Regions from separate parts of the Streptomyces sp. NPDC043746 genome, predicted to be linked through region 1. Evidence: predicted binding sites of a transcription regulator. Region 1 holds the regulator's gene; the other holds the start of a gene.
The links. The regulator HrcA, encoded in region 1, represses chaperone genes, less so after heat shock. The targets are predictions, from matches to a motif close to TTNGCACTCNGNNNNNCNGAGTGCNAA.

Region 1 (10,138 bases):
CGGGGCGAGCGACAATGGACGGTATGCCTTCCGTACTGCCCGATGGTGAGCCCGTGCCCGACGACGGGGCGCTGCCCCGCCATGCCCTGGAAGGCGCAGCCGACCGCCCGCTCGGCTTCTACCTGCACGTTCCGTACTGCGCCACCCGTTGCGGCTACTGCGACTTCAACACCTACACCGCCACCGAGCTGCGCGGCTCCGGCGGGGCGCTCGCCTCCCGCGACAACTACGCCGCCCACCTCGTCGAGGAGGTCCGCCAGGCCCGCAAGGTCCTCGGTGACGACCCCCGCCCGGTCCGTACGGTGTTCGTCGGAGGCGGGACCCCGACTCTGCTCCCCGCCGCCGATCTCGTGCGGATGCTGGCGGCGATCAGGGAGGAGTTCGGGCTCGCGGAGGACGCGGAGGTCACCACCGAGGCCAATCCGGAGTCGGTCGACCCGGCCTATCTCTCCGCCCTGCGCGAGGGCGGCTTCAACCGGGTCTCCTTCGGGATGCAGAGCGCCAGACAGCACGTCCTGAAGATCCTGGACCGCACCCACACCCCCGGCCGGCCCGAGGCCTGCGTCGCGGAGGCGCGGGCGGCGGGGTTCGACCACGTCAATCTGGACCTGATCTACGGCACCCCGGGCGAGTCCGACGACGACTGGCGGGCCACCCTGGACGCGGCGATCGGGGCGGGCCCCGACCATGTCTCCGCGTACGCGCTCATCGTCGAGGAGGGCACCCAGCTCGCCCGCCGCATCAGGCGCGGCGAGATCCCCATGACCGACGACGACGCGCACGCCGACCGCTATCTGATCGCGGACGAGGCCTTCGCCGCCGCCGGTTTCGCCTGGTACGAGGTCTCCAACTGGGCCACCACCGAGGCAGGCCGCTGCCTCCACAACGAGCTGTACTGGCGCGGCGCCGACTGGTGGGGCGCGGGTCCCGGCGCCCACAGCCATGTCGGCGGGGTCCGCTGGTGGAACGTGAAGCACCCGGGCGCGTACGCCCAGGCGCTGGCCGAGGGCCGCTCACCCGGCGCCGGGCGGGAGATCCTGGCCGAGGAGGACCGCCGGGTGGAGCGTGTCCTGCTGGAGCTGCGGCTCCGCGAGGGCTGCCCGCTCGACCTCCTGAAACCCGACGGCCTCGCCGCCTCCCGCCGAGCCCTCGGCGACGGGCTGCTGGAGTCGGAACCGTACGGGAGGGGCCGCGCGGTCCTCACCCTGCGCGGGCGGCTCCTGGCCGACGCGGTGGTGCGGGACCTGGTGGACTGAGGCCGGGGCCCGGTAGCCGACAGCCAGGGGCCCGGAGGCCCCTGGCTGTGACGTCACTCCGGCAGCGTCACGAAGTCGATCAACTCCTCCACCCGACCGAGCAGTTGCGGCTCCAGGTCCTTGTAGCTGCGCACCTTGGACAGGATGTGCTGCCAGGCCGCGCCCGTGTTCTCCGGCCACCCCAGCGCCCGGCACACCCCCGTCTTCCAGTCCTGGCCCCGCGGCACCACCGGCCACGCCCCGATCCCCACCGACGACGGCTTCACCGCCTCCCACACGTCGATGTACGGGTGACCCACCACCAGCACATGCGGGTCCGAGACCTGCGCGGCGATCCGGGACTCCTTGGAACCGGCCACCAGGTGGTCCACCAGCACCCCGAGCCGCGCGTCCGGGCCGGGCGAGAACTCGCGGACGATGGACGGGAGGTCGTCGATGCCCTCCAGGTACTCCACGACCACGCCCTCGATCCGCAGGTCGTCGCCCCACACCCGCTCGACCAGCTCCGCGTCGTGCCGGCCCTCCACGTAGATCCGCCCCGCCCGCGCCACCCGGGCCCGCGCACCGGGCACCGCCACCGAGCCGGAGGCCGTACGGGTGGGGCGCACCGGGCCGCCGGGGGCCGGGCGGACCAGGGTGACCACCTTGCCCTCCAGCAGGAAGCCGCGCGGCTCCATCGGGAAGACCCGGTGCTTGCCGAACCGGTCCTCCAGGGTCACCGTGGGCCCCTGGGCCGTCTTCTCGCAGCGGATCACCGCCCCGCAGAAACCGGTGGCGACCTCCTCCACGACCAGATCGGGTTCGGCGGGGACCTCGGGCACGGGGGCGGACCGCTTCCACGGCGGGGTCAGGTCCGGCTGGTAGCTGCGCATGGCACGACGATAATTCGCCCCGCCGGTACGGAGATTCGCACCCCGCCACGACACGCGAGCCGGAGTGCGCGCCCGCGCGCCGCGTGAGCCACACGCCCGCCCGCCGCCCCACGCGACGCCGAAGCACCTCGCCCCGCCCCGCGGCCCTCACCCGACCCGAGGCCCCGCACCCCACCCCAGGCCCCTCACGCCACCCCGAAGCCTCACCCCACCCCGAACCGCTCCGCCAGCGCCTCCCGCTGCCCCCGGACGAACGCCGCGTCCACCACCGCCCCGTGCCCCGGTACGTACAGCGCCTCCTCGCCGCCCAGCTCCAGCAACCGGTCCAGCGCCGCCGGCCAGCGCGAGGGGACCGCGTCCCGGCCCGCCTGCGGGTCGCCGGACTCCTCCACCAGGTCTCCGCAGAGCACCACCGGAGGCTCCCCGTCCGCGCCCGGGACCAGCACCGCGAGGTCGTGGCCGCTGTGGCCCGGGCCCACGTTGGCCAGCAGCACCTGGCGGCCGCCGCCCAGGTCGAGCGTCCACTCACCGGTCACCTCGTGGTGCGGCACCACCAGCGTGTCCACCGCCCGGTGCGCCTCGTCCTCCGCGAGCCCGTGGTGCACGGCCGAGACGGCCAGCCCGTCCGCCGAGCGCTCCAGCAGTGCGGCGATCCCCACCGCCCCGTACACCTGCGCCCCGGCGAACGCCGCCGTGCCCAGCACATGATCGAAGTGCGGGTGGCTCAGTGCGATATGCGTCACCCTCCGGCCGAGCAGCGCCTCGGCCTGCCCGCGCAGCTCGGCGCCCTCGCGCAGCGTCGAGCCGGTGTCGTACAGGAGCACCCCGTCCGCCCCGGCCACCAGTGCCACCGTGGCGTCCCAGCCCGGAAGGCGCCGCCGGCCGACACCGTGACCCAACCGCTCCCAGCCGTAGTCTTCCCACAACACGTCCATGGGGCGACGCTATCGGCAACGTCCCGTACGGCTCGGCGGCGGCATGGCCGGTCACCCTTGCCCAGGCCCCACCCCACCCCCGTACACTGATCCGGTGGGTGGCTGGCACTCGTATGCAGCGAGTGCCAGACGGAGAGCCGGGGACAGAGCCCCGGGGAACGACAGTTGGAGGTGTGCGCCATGCTCAGCGAACGCAGGCTCGAGGTGCTGCGCGCCATCGTCCAGGACTACGTCGGCACGGAGGAGCCCGTCGGCTCCAAGGCGCTGACCGAACGGCACCAGCTGGGAGTCTCCCCGGCCACCGTCCGCAACGACATGGCGGTGCTGGAGGAGGAAGGCTTCATCGCGCAGCCGCACACGAGCGCGGGGCGCATCCCCACCGACAAGGGGTACCGCCTCTTCGTCGACAGGCTCGCGGGCGTCAAGCCGCTCTCCTCCGCCGAGCGCCGGGCGATCCAGAACTTCCTCGACGGCGCGGTCGACCTCGACGACGTGGTCGGCCGGACCGTGCGGCTGCTCGCGCAGCTGACCCGGCAGGTCGCGGTCGTGCAGTACCCCTCGCTGACCCGTTCGACGGTGCGCCACGTGGAGCTGCTGTCCCTCGCCCCCGCCCGGCTGATGCTCGTCCTGATCACGGACACCGGCCGGGTCGAACAGCGTATGATCGACTGCCCCGCGCCCTTCGGCGAGGCATCGCTCGCGGATCTGCGGGCCCGGCTCAACAGCCGGGTCGTCGGACGCCGCTTCGCCGATGTCCCGCGGCTGGTGCGGGAGCTGCCGGAATCCTTCGACAGCGAGGACCGGGGAACGGTTTCCACGGTTCTCTCCACCCTCCTCGAAACCCTGGTCGAGGAGACGGAGGAGCGGCTGATCATCGGCGGCACCTCCAACCTCACCCGCTTCGGGCACGACTTCCCTGTGATGATCCGGCCGGTGCTGGAAGCACTGGAGGAGCAGGTCGTCCTGCTGAAGCTGCTCGGTGAGGCCACGGACCCAGCCATGACCGTGCGGATCGGGCACGAGAACGCCCACGAGGGGCTCACCTCCACGTCCGTCGTCGCGGTCGGCTACGGTTCGGGCGACGAGGCAGTCGCCAAACTCGGCGTGGTCGGACCGACCCGCATGGACTACCCCGGAACGATGGGAGCGGTACGCGCAGTGGCACGTTACGTCGGACAGATCCTGGCGGAGTCGTAAGTGGCCACGGACTACTACGCCGTACTCGGCGTACGCCGCGACGCATCGCAGGACGAGATCAAGAAGGCATTCCGTCGGCTCGCCCGCGAGCTGCACCCGGATGTCAACCCGGATCCGAAGACCCAGGAGCGGTTCAAGGAGATCAACGCCGCTTACGAGGTGCTGTCGGACCCGCAGAAGAAGCAGGTCTACGACCTCGGCGGCGACCCGCTCTCCGCCAACGGCGGTGGCGGCGGCGCGGGCGGCTTCGGAGCCGGTGGCTTCGGCAACTTCTCCGACATCATGGACGCGTTCTTCGGCAACGCCGCCCAGCGCGGGCCCCGCTCGCGCACCCGGCGCGGCCAGGACGCCATGATCCGCCTGGAGATCGACCTCAACGAGGCGGCCTTCGGCACCACCAAGGACATCCAGGTCGACACGGCGGTCGTCTGCAACACCTGCAGCGGCGAGGGCGCGGCCCCCGGCACCTCCGCCCAGACCTGTGACATGTGCCGCGGCCGTGGCGAGGTCTCGCAGGTCACCCGGTCCTTCCTGGGCCAGGTCATGACCTCGCGCCCCTGCCCGCAGTGCCAGGGCTTCGGTACGGTCGTGCCGACGCCGTGCCCGGAGTGCGCCGGTGACGGCCGCATCCGCTCGCGCCGCACGCTCACCGTCAAGATTCCCGCGGGCGTCGACAACGGCACCCGCATCCAGCTCGCCGGTGAGGGCGAGGTCGGCCCCGGCGGCGGCCCGCCCGGCGATCTGTACGTGGAGATCCACGAGGTCGCGCACCCGGTCTTCCAGCGGCGCGGCGACGATCTGCACTGCACGGTCACCATCCCGATGACCGCCGCCGCCCTCGGCACCAAGTGTCCGCTGGAGACGCTGGACGGCCTGGAGGAGATCGACATCCGGCCCGGCACCCAGTCCGGCCAGTCGGTGCCCCTGCACGGGCGCGGCATCACGCATCTGCGCGGCGGCGGCCGGGGCGATCTGATCGTCCACGTCGAGGTGGTCACGCCGAGCAAGCTGGACGCGGAGCAGGAGCGGCTGCTGCGGGAGCTGGCGAAGCTGCGCGGCGAGGAGCGGCCCCTGGGCCAGTTCCAGCCAGGTCAGCAGGGCCTGTTCTCGCGGCTGAAGGACGCCTTCAACGGCCGCTGAGACGTTTTCCGCCTTTCACCGCGCCGCCCTCCGGTCCCCGACCGGAGGGCGGCGCGGCGTTCGGCAGGAGAACCGGTCACGCCGGACGCTGGCTGATTCGGCCCTGTGCGGCGGACGTGGCACGATGCGTTCATGTCCTCCGCGTTGACCGATCTCTGCCGGTATCCGATCGTGCAGGCCCCCATGGCGGGCGGCGCTTCCGGAGCTCAGCTCGCCGCCGCCGTCATCGAGGCCGGTGCGCTCGGGTTCCTGGCCGCCGGGTACAAGACGGCGGACGGGATGTACAACGAGATCAAACAGCTGCGCCGGCTCACCGGCGGCCCGTTCGGCGTCAACCTCTTCATGCCGCAGCCCGCCCTCGCCGACCCCAGCGCCGTCGAGGTCTACCGCCACCAACTGGCCGGTGAGGCCGCCTGGTACGAGACCCCGCTCGGCGACCCCGACAGCAGCGCCGGTGACGACGGGTACGAGGCGAAGGTCGCCATCCTGCTGGAGGACCCCGTCCCGGTGGTCTCCTTCACCTTCGGCTGCCCCACCCGCGACACGCTGGACGCCTTCGCGAAGGCGGGCACGTACACCGTCGTGACCGTCACGTCCGCCGAGGAGGCCCAGGCCGCCCAGTGGGCGGGCGCCGACGCCGTGTGCGTCCAGGGCGTCGAGGCGGGCGGCCACCAGTCCACCCACCGCGACGATCCGCAGGCCGACCACACCGGCACCGGGCTGCTCACCCTCGTCACCCAGGTCCGCGAGACCGTGCAGCTCCCCATCGTCGCCGCGGGCGGTCTGATGCGCGGCGGCCAGATCGCCGCCGTCCTGGCGGCCGGGGCCGACGCCGCCCAGCTCGGCACCGCCTTCCTCATCTGCCCCGAGTCCGGCGCCCACCTGCTCCACAAGCAGGCCCTGACCAACCCGCTCTTCGTCCGCACCGAGCTGACCCGCGCCTTCTCCGGGCGGCCCGCGCGCGGCCTGGTCAACCGGTTCATCCGTGAACACGGCCCGTACGCCCCCGCGGCCTACCCCCAGGTCCACCACCTGACCACCGGGCTCCGCCAGGCCGCCGCCAAGGCCGGGGACGCCCAGGGCATGGCCCTGTGGGCCGGGCAGGGCCACCGGATGGCCCGCGAGCTGCCCGTGGCCGAGCTGGTCGAGCTGCTCGCCGCCGAACTGGAGGCCGCCCGCACGGCCCTGAGCACGAGGAGCCCCCGGTGACGGCACCCGTCTTCGTCGTCGAACGGATGCCCACCGGACCGGAGTTCGTGCTCGACGGGCCCGAGGGGCGGCACGCCGTGTCGGTCCGGCGGCTGGAGCCCGGCGAGGACGTCGTCCTCACCGACGGGCTCGGCCACTGGGCGGAGGGCGTGGTCCGGGCCGCCGAGGGCAAGGACCGGCTGACCGTCACCGGCATCGGGACCATCCACGAGGAGCCGGAGCCCGCGCCCCGGATCACCGTCGTCCAGGCGCTCCCCAAGGGCGACCGGGGCGAGCTGGCCGTCGAGACGATGACCGAGACCGGCGTCGACGCGATCGTGCCGTGGCAGGCCGCCCGCTGCATCACCCAGTGGAAGGGCGACCGGGGCGCCAAGTCCCTGGCGAAGTGGCGCAGCACGGCCCGGGAGGCGGGCAAGCAGTCCCGCCGCGTCCGCTTCCCCGAGGTGGCCGGGGCCATGACGACCAAGCAGGTCGCCGCGCTGCTGGCCGGTGCCGACTTCGCCGGGGTCCTGCACGAGGACCGCGACCACGACAGCGCCCCGCTCGCCACCGCCGAACTCCCCGCCGCCGGCGGCATCGTGCTCGTCGTCGGCCCCGAGGGCGGCGTCTCCCCGCAGGAGCTGACCGCCTTCGCCGAGGCGGGGGCCCGCCCGTACCGGCTGGGCCGCAGTGTGCTCCGTACGTCCACGGCGGGCACGGCCGCGACCGCGCTGCTGCTGGGGCGCACGGGGCGCTGGGGCTGAACACGGTCCGGCGTCGCGCCAAGCGCTGGGTCGGCGACCCCACGGCCGGGCGCCGGGGAGGAGGAGTAGGGCCTGCCGCCTGCCGCCTGCCGCCTGCCGCCTGCCCTCTGCCGCGCGACGCCCGGCACGCGCGCTCGCGGCGTGGCCGAAAGGCCCTGGCAGCTCCGCTGCAGGACCATGGGGGCGCCGTGCGGTCGCACGCACCGGACGCCGCGCGGTCGCCCACCGGGCAGCGACGGCGGTTTGACGACAGGCCATAGCATGAGCCGTACGGATCATCAGCGAGCGAGGAGGCCCGGAGCCATGGCGGGAGAGCCGCAGACCGACTGCCTGTTCTGCAAGATCGTCTCGGGAGACATCCCGGCGACCATCGTCCGGGAGAGCGAGACCACCGTCGCCTTCCGCGACATCAACCCGCAGGCCCCGACCCATGTCCTGGTCATCCCGAAGACCCACTACCCGGACGCCGCCTCGCTGGCCGCCGCCGAACCGCGGGTCGCCGCCGATGTGCTGACCGAGGCCGCAGCGGTCGCCGCCGACGAGAAGATCGACTCCACCGGCTACCGGGTCATCCTCAACACCGGCTCCGGCGCCGGCCAGACCGTCTTCCACGCGCACGCCCACGTCCTGGGCGGCCGCGGCCTCCAGTGGCCGCCCGGATAACACCCGCACCGCAGGAGCGTTTCCCCATGTCCGTACGCGAGCTGGTGGTGCTCGGCACCGCCAGTCAGGTCCCCACCCGGCACCGCAACCACAACGGCTACCTGCTGCGCTGGGACGGCCAGGGCATCCTCTTCGACCCCGGCGAGGGGACCCAGCGCCAGATGCTGCGGGCCGGGGTGGCCGCGCACGACATCGACCGGATCTGCGTCACCCACTTCCACGGCGACCACTCCCTCGGGCTCGCCGGGGTGATCCAGCGCATCAACCTGGACCAGGTGCCGCATCCCGTCACCGCCCACTATCCGGCGAGCGGGCAGCGCTTCTTCGACCGGCTGCGGTACGCCACCGCCTACCGCGAGACGGTCCGGCTGTCCGAGGCCCCGGTCGCGGGGGCCGGCGGGGTGCTCGCCACCACCCCCGCGTACACCCTGGACAGCCACCGGCTCTCGCATCCCGTCGAGTCGTACGGCTACCGCGTCACCGAGCCCGACGCCCGCCGGATGCTGCCCGCCCTCCTCAAGGAGCACGGCATCGCCGGACCGGACGTCGGCCGCCTCCAGCGGGAGGGAGTTCTCGGCGGCGTCACCCTTGAGCAGGTCTCCGAGCACCGGCGCGGGCAGCGGTTCGCGTTCGTCATGGACACCCGGCTCTGCGACGGGGTGTACGCGCTCGCCGAGGGGTGCGACATGCTCGTCATCGAGTCGACCTTCCTCGACGAGGACGAGAAGCTCGCCACCGACCACGGCCACCTGACCGCGGGCCAGGCCGCCCGGGTGGCGAAGGAGGCCGGCGTACGCCATCTGGTGCTGACCCACTTCTCGCAGCGCTACAGCGACCCCGGACTCTTCGAGGCGCAGGCCCGCACCGCCGGATTCGACGGCGAACTCACCGTGGCCCAGGACCTGATCCGGGTCCCGCTGCCGCCTCGCCACCACTGACCCACCTTTCCCGACCCCGCCGGCACCACCGCTGTGCGCCCATCCAGCACCACCGTTTGCGAGAGACCGTGCACCTCCCCAAGGCAGAACTCCACCTCCACATCGAAGGCACCCTCGAACCCGAACTCGCCTTCGCCCTCGCGGAACGCAACGGGGTGACCCTGCCGTACGCCACCACCGACGAGCTGCGCCACGCCTATCGGTTCGAGGACCTCCAGTCCTTCCTGGACCTCTACTACGCGCTGATGGCCGTGCTGCGGACGGAGGAGGACTTCACCGAACTCGCCGACGCCTATCTCACCCGCGCCGCCGCCCAGGGCGTCCGGCACGCGGAGATCTTCTTCGACCCGCAGGCCCACACCGCCAGGGGCGTCCCCGTCGGCACGGTCGTCGAAGGGCTGAGCCGGGCCCTGGAGCGCAGCGAGGAGACCCACGGGATCTCCACCCAGCTCATCCTGTGCTTCCTGCGCGACCTCTCCGCCGAAGCGGCCCTCGGCACCCTGGACGCCGCCCGCCCCTACCTGCACCGGATCAGCGCGATCGGCCTGGACTCCGCCGAGGTCGGCCACCCGCCCGCCAAGTTCCGCGAGGTGTACGAGGCGGCCACCGCCCTCGGCCTGCGCAAGGTGGCCCACGCGGGGGAGGAGGGGCCGCCGGAGTACATCAGGGAGGCCCTGGACGTCCTCGGCGTGGAGCGGATCGACCACGGGCTGCGCTGCATGGAGGACCCGGAGCTGGTGGCGCGGCTGGTCGCGGACCGGGTGCCGCTGACGCTCTGCCCGCTCTCCAACGTCACGCTGCGCACCGTGGACACACTGAAGGACCACCCGCTGCCGGAGATGATGGCGGCGGGGCTCCTCTGCACGGTCAACTCCGACGACCCCGCCTACTTCGGCGGGTACGCCGGGGACAACTTCGACGCCGTTCGGGACGCCCTCGCCCTGGAACCGGAGCAGCTGCGCACCCTGGCCCGCAACTCCTTCGAGGCGGCCTTCCTCGACCACGACGAGGAGCGCCGGGCGCGCTATCTGTCCGAGGTCGAGGCGTACGTGTTCGCCTGACCGGGCCCGCCGTCCGGACCGGCCGTCCGGATCGCGCTGCGCACCAGCCGCCTGCGCCGTACGCGCAGTTCGGTGACGGGCTGCTCCGGTGAGCCGAGCTTCGGCACCGCACCGGGGAGGCTGC
Region 2 (10,138 bases), on a different contig from region 1:
CCGCCGCCGTCGACGATGGTCGTGTCGTCCTTGGAGACGGTGACGCGGCGGGCGGTGCCGAGCACGTCGAGACCGGCCTGGTCGAGCTTGAGGCCGACCTCCTCGGCGATGACGGTCGCACCGGTGAGGGTGGCGATGTCACCGAGCATGGCCTTGCGGCGGTCGCCGAAGCCCGGGGCCTTCACCGCGACGGCGTTGAAGGTGCCGCGGATCTTGTTGACGACGAGGGTGGAGAGCGCCTCGCCCTCGACGTCCTCGGCGATGATCAGGAGCGGCTTGGAGCCGCCGCCCTGGATGACCTTCTCCAGCAGCGGCAGCAGCTCCTGGATGGCGCCGATCTTGCCCTGGTGGATCAGGATGTACGGGTCGTCGAGGACGGCCTCCATACGCTCCTGGTCGGTCACCATGTACGGGGACAGGTAGCCCTTGTCGAAGGCCATGCCCTCGGTGAACTCCAGGTCCAGACCGAAGGTGTTGGACTCCTCGACGGTGATGACACCGTCCTTGCCGACCTTGTCCATCGCGTCCGCGATCAGCTCGCCGACCTGCGGGTCCTGGGCGGAGAGCGCGGCGACGGCGGCGATGTCGGCCTTGTCGTCGATCGGGCGGGCCGTGGCGAGCAGTTCCTCGGAGACGGCCTTGACGGCGGCGTCGATGCCCTTCTTCAGGGCGGCCGGGGAGGCGCCGGCGGCGACGTTGCGCAGGCCCTCGCGGACGAGCGCCTGGGCCAGGACGGTCGCGGTGGTGGTGCCGTCACCCGCTACGTCGTTGGTCTTGGTCGCCACCTCCTTGACGAGCTGGGCACCGAGGTTCTCGTACGGGTCGTCCAGCTCGACCTCGCGCGCGATGGTGACACCGTCGTTGGTGATGGTGGGCGCACCGAACTTCTTGTCGATGACGACGTTGCGGCCCTTGGGGCCGATCGTCACCTTGACCGTGTCGGCAAGCTTGTTGACGCCGCGCTCAAGGGCGCGACGGGCGTCCTCGTCGAACTTCAGAATCTTCGCCATGGGCTGTACTTCCCTCTCGGAATGAACTGCGCCCCTCGCCGCCCGGCTAGTCGGTACGCAGGGGGCCAGGGGCGCAGAACACAGGCAAACGTGGGTGAATTACTTCTCGACGATCGCGAGGACGTCGCGGGCCGAGAGGACGAGGTACTCCTCGGCGTTGTACTTCACCTCGGTGCCGCCGTACTTGCTGTACAGGACGACGTCGCCGGTCTTGACGTCGAGCGGAAGACGCTCGCCGTTCTCGAAGCGGCCGGGGCCCACGGCGAGGACGACGCCCTCCTGGGGCTTCTCCTTCGCGGTGTCCGGAATGACCAGGCCGGAAGCGGTGGTCTGCTCGGCGTCGAGCGGCTGGACCACAATGCGGTCCTCAAGCGGCTTGATCGCAACCTTGGAGCTGGTGGTCGACACGATCCGGTCTCCCCCTTCGGAGATCTCACGGGGTTTAGCAGTCAGTGGGCGGCGACCAGACCGATCCGTCGTCGCGGGTGCCGGACCTGCCCTGTCGCACAGTGTGGTGCTGGCACTCTCCAGGGGGGAGTGCCAGACCTGAGACTATGACCGCGATTAGCACTCGGTCAAGCGGAGTGCCAATTCGTCATCCTCGCGCCGTCCCGACCGGAGCCCGACCGGGGCCCGACCGGGGCTCCATCGGATCACCGTCCGGACAACGTGGGGGCAGAGCGCGGTGTTCCGTACGACGGTACGGAGATGACGGCGGTACGGGGACGGCGCGTGCCGAACGGCGCATGCGCGCGCAGCGGGGGCTGAGCGCGCATGCGGGGCGTACGGGGAGGGCGCCGGGTCAGACGTAGTCCTCCAGCTTCGCCACCGCGTACCCCTTGTCCGTGATGGTCTTCATGGCCAGCCGGATCATGTCGGGCATGGTCCCCTTCCAGTCCCCCTTGCCCCGGAAGTGGGTGAGGACGATGTCGCCGGGGTGCAGGTCCCGGTCCCACTCGCGCCACTCCATGCGGTCGGCGAAGGCCTCGGCGGACCAGAGCGGTACGGCGGTGATGCCGCAGGACTGGGCGGCGACGAGGGTGTCGCGGTTGTAGTTGCCGTAGGGCGGGCGGAAGAGGGTGGGCCGCTTCCCGTACTGCTTGAGGATCTTCTCCTGCTGGCCGCAGATCTCCCGCTTCTGCTCGGCGTAGGAGAGGCCGGGCAGATAGCGGTGGTTGAGCGTGTGGTTGCTGATGGTCACCCCGCGCTTCTGCATCTGCCGGAAGTAGCCGTAGTTGTCCTTGGTGACGTAGTCACTGAGGAACGCGCTGTAGGGGATGTCCAGTTCGGTCATCATCCGCAGCAGCGCGGGGTCCTTCTCCGCCCCGTCGTCCATGGTGAGGAAGACGATCTTCTCCTTGGTGGGGACGGTGGTGAAGACGGGCGGCAGCCCCTCGCCGTCGCGGACCTCGAACCCTTGACGGGTGGTGATGCGCGGCTTCACCTCGGGGGGCTCGGGGGCGGCGAGCGGGGTCTTGGCGAGCCCCCACTTCTTCGCCGCGGCGGCCCGTGCGGCCTGCTTCCGTTTCAGCTCCTCGGCGTACGCGTCCAGGGCGCGGGCGGGTCCGGCCTGCCGGGCGGCCTCGCCCTGCTGCCCGGCCGCGGGCTCCGCCGGGCCGCCCTGGGCTCCCGTACCGCCGTCGGCCGTCGCCGCCGCGCAGGCCGAAGTGACGGTGGCGGCCAGGAGGGCGGCCAGCACGACGGAGACCGGTCGGCGCCGTCTCGCGGAGGGGTGCCGCTTCGCGGGTGATTTTCCTTTTTGTCCTACTAGTTGCATGGCGCCGCATCCTGCCAGTCGTCCGCACGCCTCCCGCCCCGACACCGCGAGGGGGTCGGCCCCGTCGCCCGACCGGCGGACAGGAGCCGGCGCCTGCCCGTACCGGCCCGCCTCCGCGCACCGGCCACAATGGGCCGGGTGAACGCAACCACCCCCGCCACGCCGGCCGGCGCCCCCGGCGACCCCGCACACGCCGCCTTCGCCGCCCTGCGCACCCCCGAGGGCGAGCACCTGCTGGCCGAGCTGCGCGACCACGACCCCGCCCAGGAGCTGGCCACCGCGACCCGGCTGCGCCGCACGCACCCGCCGGAGCTGGTGTCGGCCGCCCTGGGCCAGGCGCGGCTGCGGCAGCGGGCGGTGGCGAAGTTCGGGGCCGGGGACGCGTACCGGATGTACTTCACGCCCAACGGCGTCGAGCAGGCCACCCGCACCTCGGTCGCCGCCCACCGCGCCGCCCGGTTCGCCGCGCTCGGCGTGCGGAGCGTGGCGGACCTGTGCTGCGGCATCGGCGGCGACGCCGTCGCCCTGGCCCGCGCCGGGATCTCCGTACTCGCCGTGGACCGCGACCCGCTCACCGCCGAGGTGGCCCGCGCCAACGCCGAGGCGCTTGGTCTCGCCGCCCTGATCGAGGTGCGGTGCGCCGACGTCACGGAGGTCGACACCTCTCCCTACGACGCGGTTTTCGTGGACCCGGCCCGGCGGGGCGGGCGCGGCAGGATCTTCGACCCGGAGGCGTACTCTCCGCCGCTCTCCTGGGCCACGGCCGCCGCACTGAAGGCCCCTCACGCGGCGCTGAAGATCGCGCCCGGCATCCCGCACGAGGCGATCGGGCCGGAGGCCGAAGCGGAGTGGATCTCGGACGGGGGCGATGTGAAGGAGGCGGTGCTCTGGTACGGGGAGGGCGTCGCGCCCGGTTCCATCCGGGCCACCCTGCTGCCGTCCGGGGCCGCCCTCACCGCCCCGGCCCCGCTGCCCGCCCCGCCGGTGGGTCCGGTAGGGCGCTATCTGTACGAGCCGGACGGCGCGGTGATCCGGGCGCATCTGGTCGCGGACGTCGTGGCGCGGTGCGGCGGGCGGCTGGTGGACGAGACGATCGCGTACGTGACCGGCGATGTGCCGTACTCCTCCCCGTACGCCACCGGGTACGAGATCACCGATCAGCTGCCGTTCAACATGAAGCGGCTGAAGGCGCTGCTGCGGGAGCGCGAGGTGGGCGTGCTGACCGTCAAAAAGCGCGGCTCGGCGGTCGAACCGGAGGAGTTGCGCCGCCGGATGAAGCTCGCCGGACCGAACGCGGCGACGGTGTTCCTGACCCGGGTGGCGGGGGCGCCGACGATGCTGATCGGCCGCCCGCTGGCGTGAACGGGCGGGTCGGGACGCAGGGGGGAAGTGGGCGGGTCGGGAGGCACGGCGTGAGCGGGCGGGTCGGAACGTACGGCGTCACTGGTGGGCCGGGGTGCGCGCCGGGGCGGCGGTCGCCGTCAGGACCCGCAGCGCCCAGCGGCGGTGCGTCCACGCCTTGACGGCGCCGATGAGTCCGGTGAGCCAGGCGATCATGCCCAGGCCCATGACCAGGGCGACCGCGCCGTACGTGTCGTCGCCCGGCCGGGCGCTCGACGGGCCGATCACGCAGAGCGCGAGCCCGCCCGCCGCCAGGACGAACGACAGCAGCAGCCAGACCAGGCTCACCCCGGGCAGCCGCAGCTCCCGGTCGCGCTCCGGGTCCCGGTCCAGCGCGCCCCACTCCACGAGCAGCGCGCGGATCTCCCGGTCCCGGGCGAGGTGGAGGCCGACGAGGATGACGGCGGGGATCAGCGCCCCCGCCCCTCGATCCCGGGCTCCCCTCCCCCGGTGCTCCGGCCCTCCCCGCTCTCGCGGTCCGCCCGGCTCAGGCGTCCCGCAGCGCCTGGATGTCCAGCTTCCCCATCCCGAGCATCGCCTTCATCGTCCGCTCCGCCTTCGCCGGGTCCGGGTCGGCCAGCAGCCTCGGCAGCTCGCGGGGGACGATCTGCCAGGAGACGCCGTACCGGTCCTTGAGCCAGCCGCACCGGCCCTCCTCGCCGCCCTCGGAGAGCGCGGACCAGAGCCGGTCGACCTCGGCCTGGTCGGCGCAGTCCACGGAGAGCGAGATGGCCTCGGTGAACGGGAACTGCGGTCCGCCGTTGAGGCCCAGGTACTCCTGGCCCGCGAGCCGGAAGCTGACGGTCAGCACGTCTCCCGCCCGGCCGGGGCCCGCCTCGCCGTGGTGGGTGACGTCCAGGACGCGGGAGTCGCCGGCCTCGCCGCCGAAGATCGCGACGTAGTGCTCGGCCGCCTCCTTCGCCCGGCCGTCGTACCAGAGACAGGGGGTGATCTTCTGCATGGCGGTGGTCTCCTCCTCCGGTCGCCCCGGGGCCGGGGCGTGTGCCGTGTCAGGCTTCTTGGTGGGTAGACCTGCCCCGGCCCCCGAACTCATCGGCCCGCCGCGTCCCCGTCCCGCTCCGCCGCCACCGGCCCGGCGGCCACCGGACCGCCCGCGGCCCGGCTCTCCCCCGGCAGCAGGACGTACGCCGCCAGCGCCGCGGCCGCCAGGAGCCCGGCCGCGACCCAGAACGCGGCCGCATACCCCGAGGAGAGCGCACCGGGCCCGGTCGCGCCGCCCGTGACCTGGGCGGCGACGGTGACCAGGACCGCGAGGCCGAGCGAACCGCCGACCTGGCGGGAGCTGTTGAGCAGCCCCGAGGCCATTCCGGTCTCGCCGGGCGCCACGTCGGTGGTGGCGGCCGTGCCGAGCGGGACGAAGCAGAGCCCGATGCCGAGCGAGCAGAGCAGCGACGGGCCGAGGATCGAGGCGAGGAAGGAGCCGTCGACCGTGGCGGCCGCCGCGAACCAGCCCATGCCGAGCGCCGCCAGCGCTCCTCCCACGGTCATCAGGCGGCGGATGCCGAGCGCCGCGACCGCCCGGGAGGCGAGGACGGAGCCCGCGACGACACCCACGCAGAGCGGCAGGAACGCGAACCCTGCGGCGGTCGCCCCGTAGCCGAGGACCAGCTGCGTGTAGAGCGAGACGAAGTAGAACGCGCCGAACTGGGCCGAGGCCAGCAGCAGGCAGAACAGGTTGGCGGTGAGCACCGGCCGCCCCCGCAGCAGACCGGGCCGGAGCAGGGGCGAGGGCGTACGGAGTTCGACGGCGACGAACGCGGCCAGCAGGGCCAGGGCCGCACCGAGCGTGACGAGCGTGACGGCCGAGCCCCAGCCGTCGTCCGAGGCCCGTACGAGCCCCGAGGACCAGCAGGGTCGTCCCGCCCGTGGCGAGGAGCGCCCCGGCGAGGTCCAGCCGTTGCGCCGGAGCGCCGCTGCCGGCTGACCGGGCTGAAGGAGCACTGGCGGGAGTACGCCGCCGACTACGAGGTCGCGGCCGAGCTGGACGCGATCGTGGAGGGCCTGATCAGGCGGGGGGCGAGGGCCTGATCAGCCGGGGGCAGGGGGCCGAGCGGTCACCGGCGAAAGGCCTCCGCCGGGGGCGCCGCTCACCCCACCGCCTCGAACCTCCACCGGTGCACCGGCCGGGTGATCAGGGCGGCGTCGGGTTCGGGGAGTTCGGGGAGGTCGTCGGCGTACGAGGCGCCCTCCCACCACGTCATGACCAGCACCCGGTCCTGCGGGGCGCGCAGGAGTTCGCGGCGGGCGGGCTCGCGCGACAACTCGGCGGACCGGGCGCGGGCCCACTCCAGGAGTTCGCCGCCTCGGCCCTCCACCGCGCGGGCCTCCCACATCAGGACGATGGTCGCGCCGCTCATGAGTACAGGTTGTCCTTGCTGATCTCGTGCACGTGGTCGTGGTCATGGTCGTGCGAGGGGGAGTGCGCGGCACCCGGAACGTGCGGTTCCGTCACCGGCAGCGACGAGTCCGCCGACAGCTCCAGGTCGGAGGGGCGCCGGTTGCGGGCCACCATCTCCGCGCCGAGCGCCGCGACCATCGCACCGTTGTCCGTGCAGAGCCCCGGCCGCGGCACCCGCAGCCGGATGCCCGCCCGCTCGCACCGCTCCTCGGCCAGCGCGCGGAGCCGGGAGTTGGCCGCCACCCCGCCGCCGATCATCAGGTGGTCGACGCCCTCGTCCTTGCAGGCCCGCACCGCCTTTCGGGTCAGCACGTCCACCACGGCCTCCTGGAAGGACGCCGCCACATCCCGCACCGGCACCTCCTCGCCCGCCGCCCGCTTCGCCTCGATCCAGCGGGCGACCGAGGTCTTCAGGCCGGAGAAGGAGAAGTCGTACGGGGCGTCGCGCGGGCCGGTCAGTCCGCGCGGGAACGCGATGGCCTTCGGGTCGCCCTCCCGGGCCAGCCGGTCGATGACCGGGCCGCCGGGGAAGCCCAGGTCCAGCACCCGGGCGATCTTGTCGAACGCCTCGCCCGCCGCGTCGTCGATGGTCGCCCCGAGCGGGCGGACGTCGGCGGTGATGTCGGGGGCCAGCAGGAGGGACGAGTGGCCGCCGCTGACCAGGAGCGCCATGGTCGGCTCGGGCAGCGGGCCGTGCTCCAGCTGGTCGACGCAGATGTGGGAGGCCAGGTGGTTGACCCCGTACAGCGGCTTGTCCAGGGCGTACGCGTACGCCTTCGCCGCCGAGACGCCGACGAGCAGCGCCCCCGCGAGCCCGGGGCCCGAGGTGACGGCGATCCCGTCGAGGTCGCGGGCGCTGACCCCGGCCTGCTTCAGGGCGCGCTCGATCGTGGGGACCATCGCCTCCAGGTGGGCGCGCGAGGCGATCTCCGGGACGACGCCGCCGAAGCGGGCGTGGGTGTCGACGCTGGAGGCGACGGCGTCCGCGAGCAGGGTGGTCCCGCGCACGACGCCGACGCCGGTCTCGTCGCAGGAGGTCTCGATGCCGAGTACGAGGGGTTCGTCGGCAGCCATCATTCAGTCCCGGTCTCTGGTGCGTTGTCCGCTGCGTGTTCTTGCATGGTGAGGCGCATGACGAGGGCGTCGATGTTCCCCGGCTGGTAGTAGCCGCGCCGGAAGCCGATCGGCTCGAAGCCGAACCGCTCGTACAGCCGCTGGGCGCGGGCGTTGTCGACGCGCACTTCGAGGAGCACGGTGGCGCACTCGAAGGCGGTGGCGGCCTTCAGCAGGTCGGTGAGGAGTTCGGCACCGAGGCCGGTGCCCCAGGCGTCCCGGCTGACCGCGATGGTCTGGACGTCGGAGAGGTCACCGAGGGCGGCGAGCCCGGCGTAGCCGACGATCCGGCCGGTGGCCGGTTCCTCGGCGACGACGTAGTGGCGGGTGGCGCCGGGACCGCGGGCGTGGGCCAGCTCGGACCAGAACATCCCGGGCGACCAGGCGTCGTCCGGGAACAGCTCGTGCTCCAGCTCCAGCACGGGTTCGATGTCCCACCAGCGCATCTCGCGCAGGACGGCGGCGGTGCTCACTTGGGGGTGACCACCTTGTAGTTCTTCGGCACCTGGGCGTCGGGCCTGCGCAGATAGAGCGGCTGCGGCTCCAGCAGCTCCTGCCCGGCGGCCAGCCGTTCGGCGGCGAGGGCGGCGAGCGCCCCGGCGGCCACGTGCTCGGGCCCGCGCGCGTCCGGGAACGCCTCCGGGTAGAGGGCCGCGCCCGCGCCGACCACGGGGAGCCCGGCGAGCGCCCGGGCGATGTCGGCGGGCCGGTCGACGGCGGGCTCACCCGTACGGGTGCGGGAGTCCTCGTACCGCGCCCAGTACACCTCCTTGCGCCGCGCGTCCGTCGCCACGGCGAAGGGCCCCTCCACCCCGCCCTCCCGCCCGGCGGCGTACGCGAGGCCGTCCAGGGTGCAGATGCCGTGTACGGGGACGGCGAGGGCGGAGCCGAAGGTGGCGGCGGTGACCAGGCCGACCCGCAGCCCGGTGTAGGGGCCGGGGCCGACGCCCACGACCACGTCCGTCACGGCGTCGAGTTTCACCCCGGCCCCGGCGAGGACCCGGTCGACGGCGGGCAGCAGCAGTTCGCCGTGGCGGCGGGCGTCGACCTGGCCGAAGGAGGCGATGACGGACGTCCCGTCGTGCAGGGCGACGGTGACGGCGGGGGTGGCGGTATCCATGGCGAGCAAGAGCACGCAAACAGCCTACGGCTCCGCCGACGGCGGTACGGCGCCCGTACGGCGTCCCGGCCCGCCCGCCGCCTGCTGCTACCGTCACCGGGTATCCGCGGGTACGACGTAAAAGCTTGTACGACAACGCCGCCCGCGGCAGCGGCCGTACGCTGCCGCGGGGCGGCGGGCGAAAGGGGAGTCCACGGTGTCAAGGGGAAGCTCGGGAATGGTGGCCGGGCTCACTGCGGCGGCGATCGCCGTGGTCGGTGTCCTCGCCTACCAGGCATCGGCGAACGCCCCCGATTCGGTGGCGTCCTCCTCCCCCACTCCGAAGGCGTCGGTCTCCGCCTCCGCCTCCGCCCAGCCCACCGCGGAGCCGAAGCCCACGCAGGACGCCCTGGCGGTCCCGGCGGACTCGGGCACCGGTGAGCGTGTGGTCTACGCGCTCAAGGACCGGCGGGTCTGGCTGGTGGACGCGAACGGCAAGGCGCTCCGTACGTTCACGGTGATGCCGAGCCCCGTCAGCCCGCCGCCCGACATCTACCAGGTCACCTCGCGCTCGGGCACGGTCCAGGGCTCGGACGGCGTGCCCATCGAGCACGTGGTGCGCTTCGCCAACGTCGACAATGTCGCGATCGGCTTCAGCGCGGCGCAGGACGGGTCGATGGAGCCCCCGGACCCGACGTCGAGGACCGGTGGCGTCCGGATGAAGCGGGCGGACGGCAACGCGATGTGGACGTTCGCGACGGTCGGCGCCAAGGTGGTCGTGGTCCCGTAGGACCTGCCCCGCTACGCGGCCCGGCGCCGCACAGCACCCCCGTGGCCGGTCTCCGCTTCCCCGTCGGCGCCGTCGGCCGTCTCGGGCCCGCTCGGCGGCGGCGTGGAGACGGCGGTGGCCGCGGCGCACGAGGCCAGCAGGTCCTTCATCGACAGGTCGGACGGCGTCGGCTGCTGCCGGGGCTGCCTCTCCGCGCGCTCGGGCGTCGGCATGGATGCCTCCTGGGCTCCGGTGGAGGTCGTGGTTAGGTAGACCTAACCAGGTCTCCTACCCATGTGACCACGACCACGGTCCCGTACGCAACAATTTACCGACAGCCCGTCGGGAAAGCGACCTCCGCGATGCCCCGGCCGCCCCTCGGCGTGGGGCAGGCGTTACGCCAGCTCCTCCCGCAGCCCCGCCCAGCGCGGGCCGATGCCCATCAGGGTCACGTCGCGCCGCTCGTCGTCCGTGTCGCCGGTCGCACGGTCGATGAGCACGCGCAGCCGGTCCTCGGACAGCTCCTCCACCTTGCCGTCGCCCCACTCCA

Region 2: the regulator HrcA is predicted to act here: its motif matches at 1,575-1,601, upstream of groES (co-chaperone GroES).

What each region holds. Positions count from the first base shown of each region.
Region 1 covers NZ_JBWKCM010000046.1:19,988-30,125, reverse strand. The annotation lists gene hemW (radical SAM family heme chaperone HemW) at 15-1,256, shown strand; gene AC0682_RS30145 (DUF3097 domain-containing protein) at 1,310-2,128, opposite strand; gene AC0682_RS30140 (MBL fold metallo-hydrolase) at 2,332-3,063, opposite strand; gene hrcA (heat-inducible transcriptional repressor HrcA) at 3,244-4,260, shown strand; gene dnaJ (molecular chaperone DnaJ) at 4,261-5,400, shown strand; gene AC0682_RS30125 (nitronate monooxygenase) at 5,533-6,609, shown strand; gene AC0682_RS30120 (16S rRNA (uracil(1498)-N(3))-methyltransferase) at 6,606-7,352, shown strand; gene AC0682_RS30115 (histidine triad nucleotide-binding protein) at 7,656-8,015, shown strand; gene AC0682_RS30110 (ribonuclease Z) at 8,042-8,953, shown strand; gene AC0682_RS30105 (adenosine deaminase) at 9,022-10,014, shown strand; gene AC0682_RS30100 (MFS transporter) at 9,978-10,138, opposite strand, start outside.
Region 2 covers NZ_JBWKCM010000030.1:40,826-50,963, forward strand. The annotation lists gene groL (chaperonin GroEL) at 1-1,010, opposite strand, end outside; gene groES (co-chaperone GroES) at 1,110-1,418, opposite strand; gene AC0682_RS26235 (polysaccharide deacetylase family protein) at 1,813-2,787, opposite strand; gene AC0682_RS26240 (class I SAM-dependent methyltransferase) at 2,917-4,149, shown strand; gene AC0682_RS26245 (hypothetical protein) at 4,228-4,536, opposite strand; gene AC0682_RS26250 (VOC family protein) at 4,676-5,149, opposite strand; gene AC0682_RS26255 (MFS transporter) at 5,239-6,150, opposite strand; gene AC0682_RS26260 (hypothetical protein) at 6,297-6,566, opposite strand; gene tsaD (tRNA (adenosine(37)-N6)-threonylcarbamoyltransferase complex transferase subunit TsaD) at 6,563-7,681, opposite strand; gene rimI (ribosomal protein S18-alanine N-acetyltransferase) at 7,681-8,166, opposite strand; gene tsaB (tRNA (adenosine(37)-N6)-threonylcarbamoyltransferase complex dimerization subunit type 1 TsaB) at 8,190-8,840, opposite strand; gene AC0682_RS26280 (hypothetical protein) at 9,058-9,609, shown strand; gene AC0682_RS26285 (hypothetical protein) at 9,621-9,821, opposite strand; gene tsaE (tRNA (adenosine(37)-N6)-threonylcarbamoyltransferase complex ATPase subunit type 1 TsaE) at 9,984-10,138, opposite strand, start outside.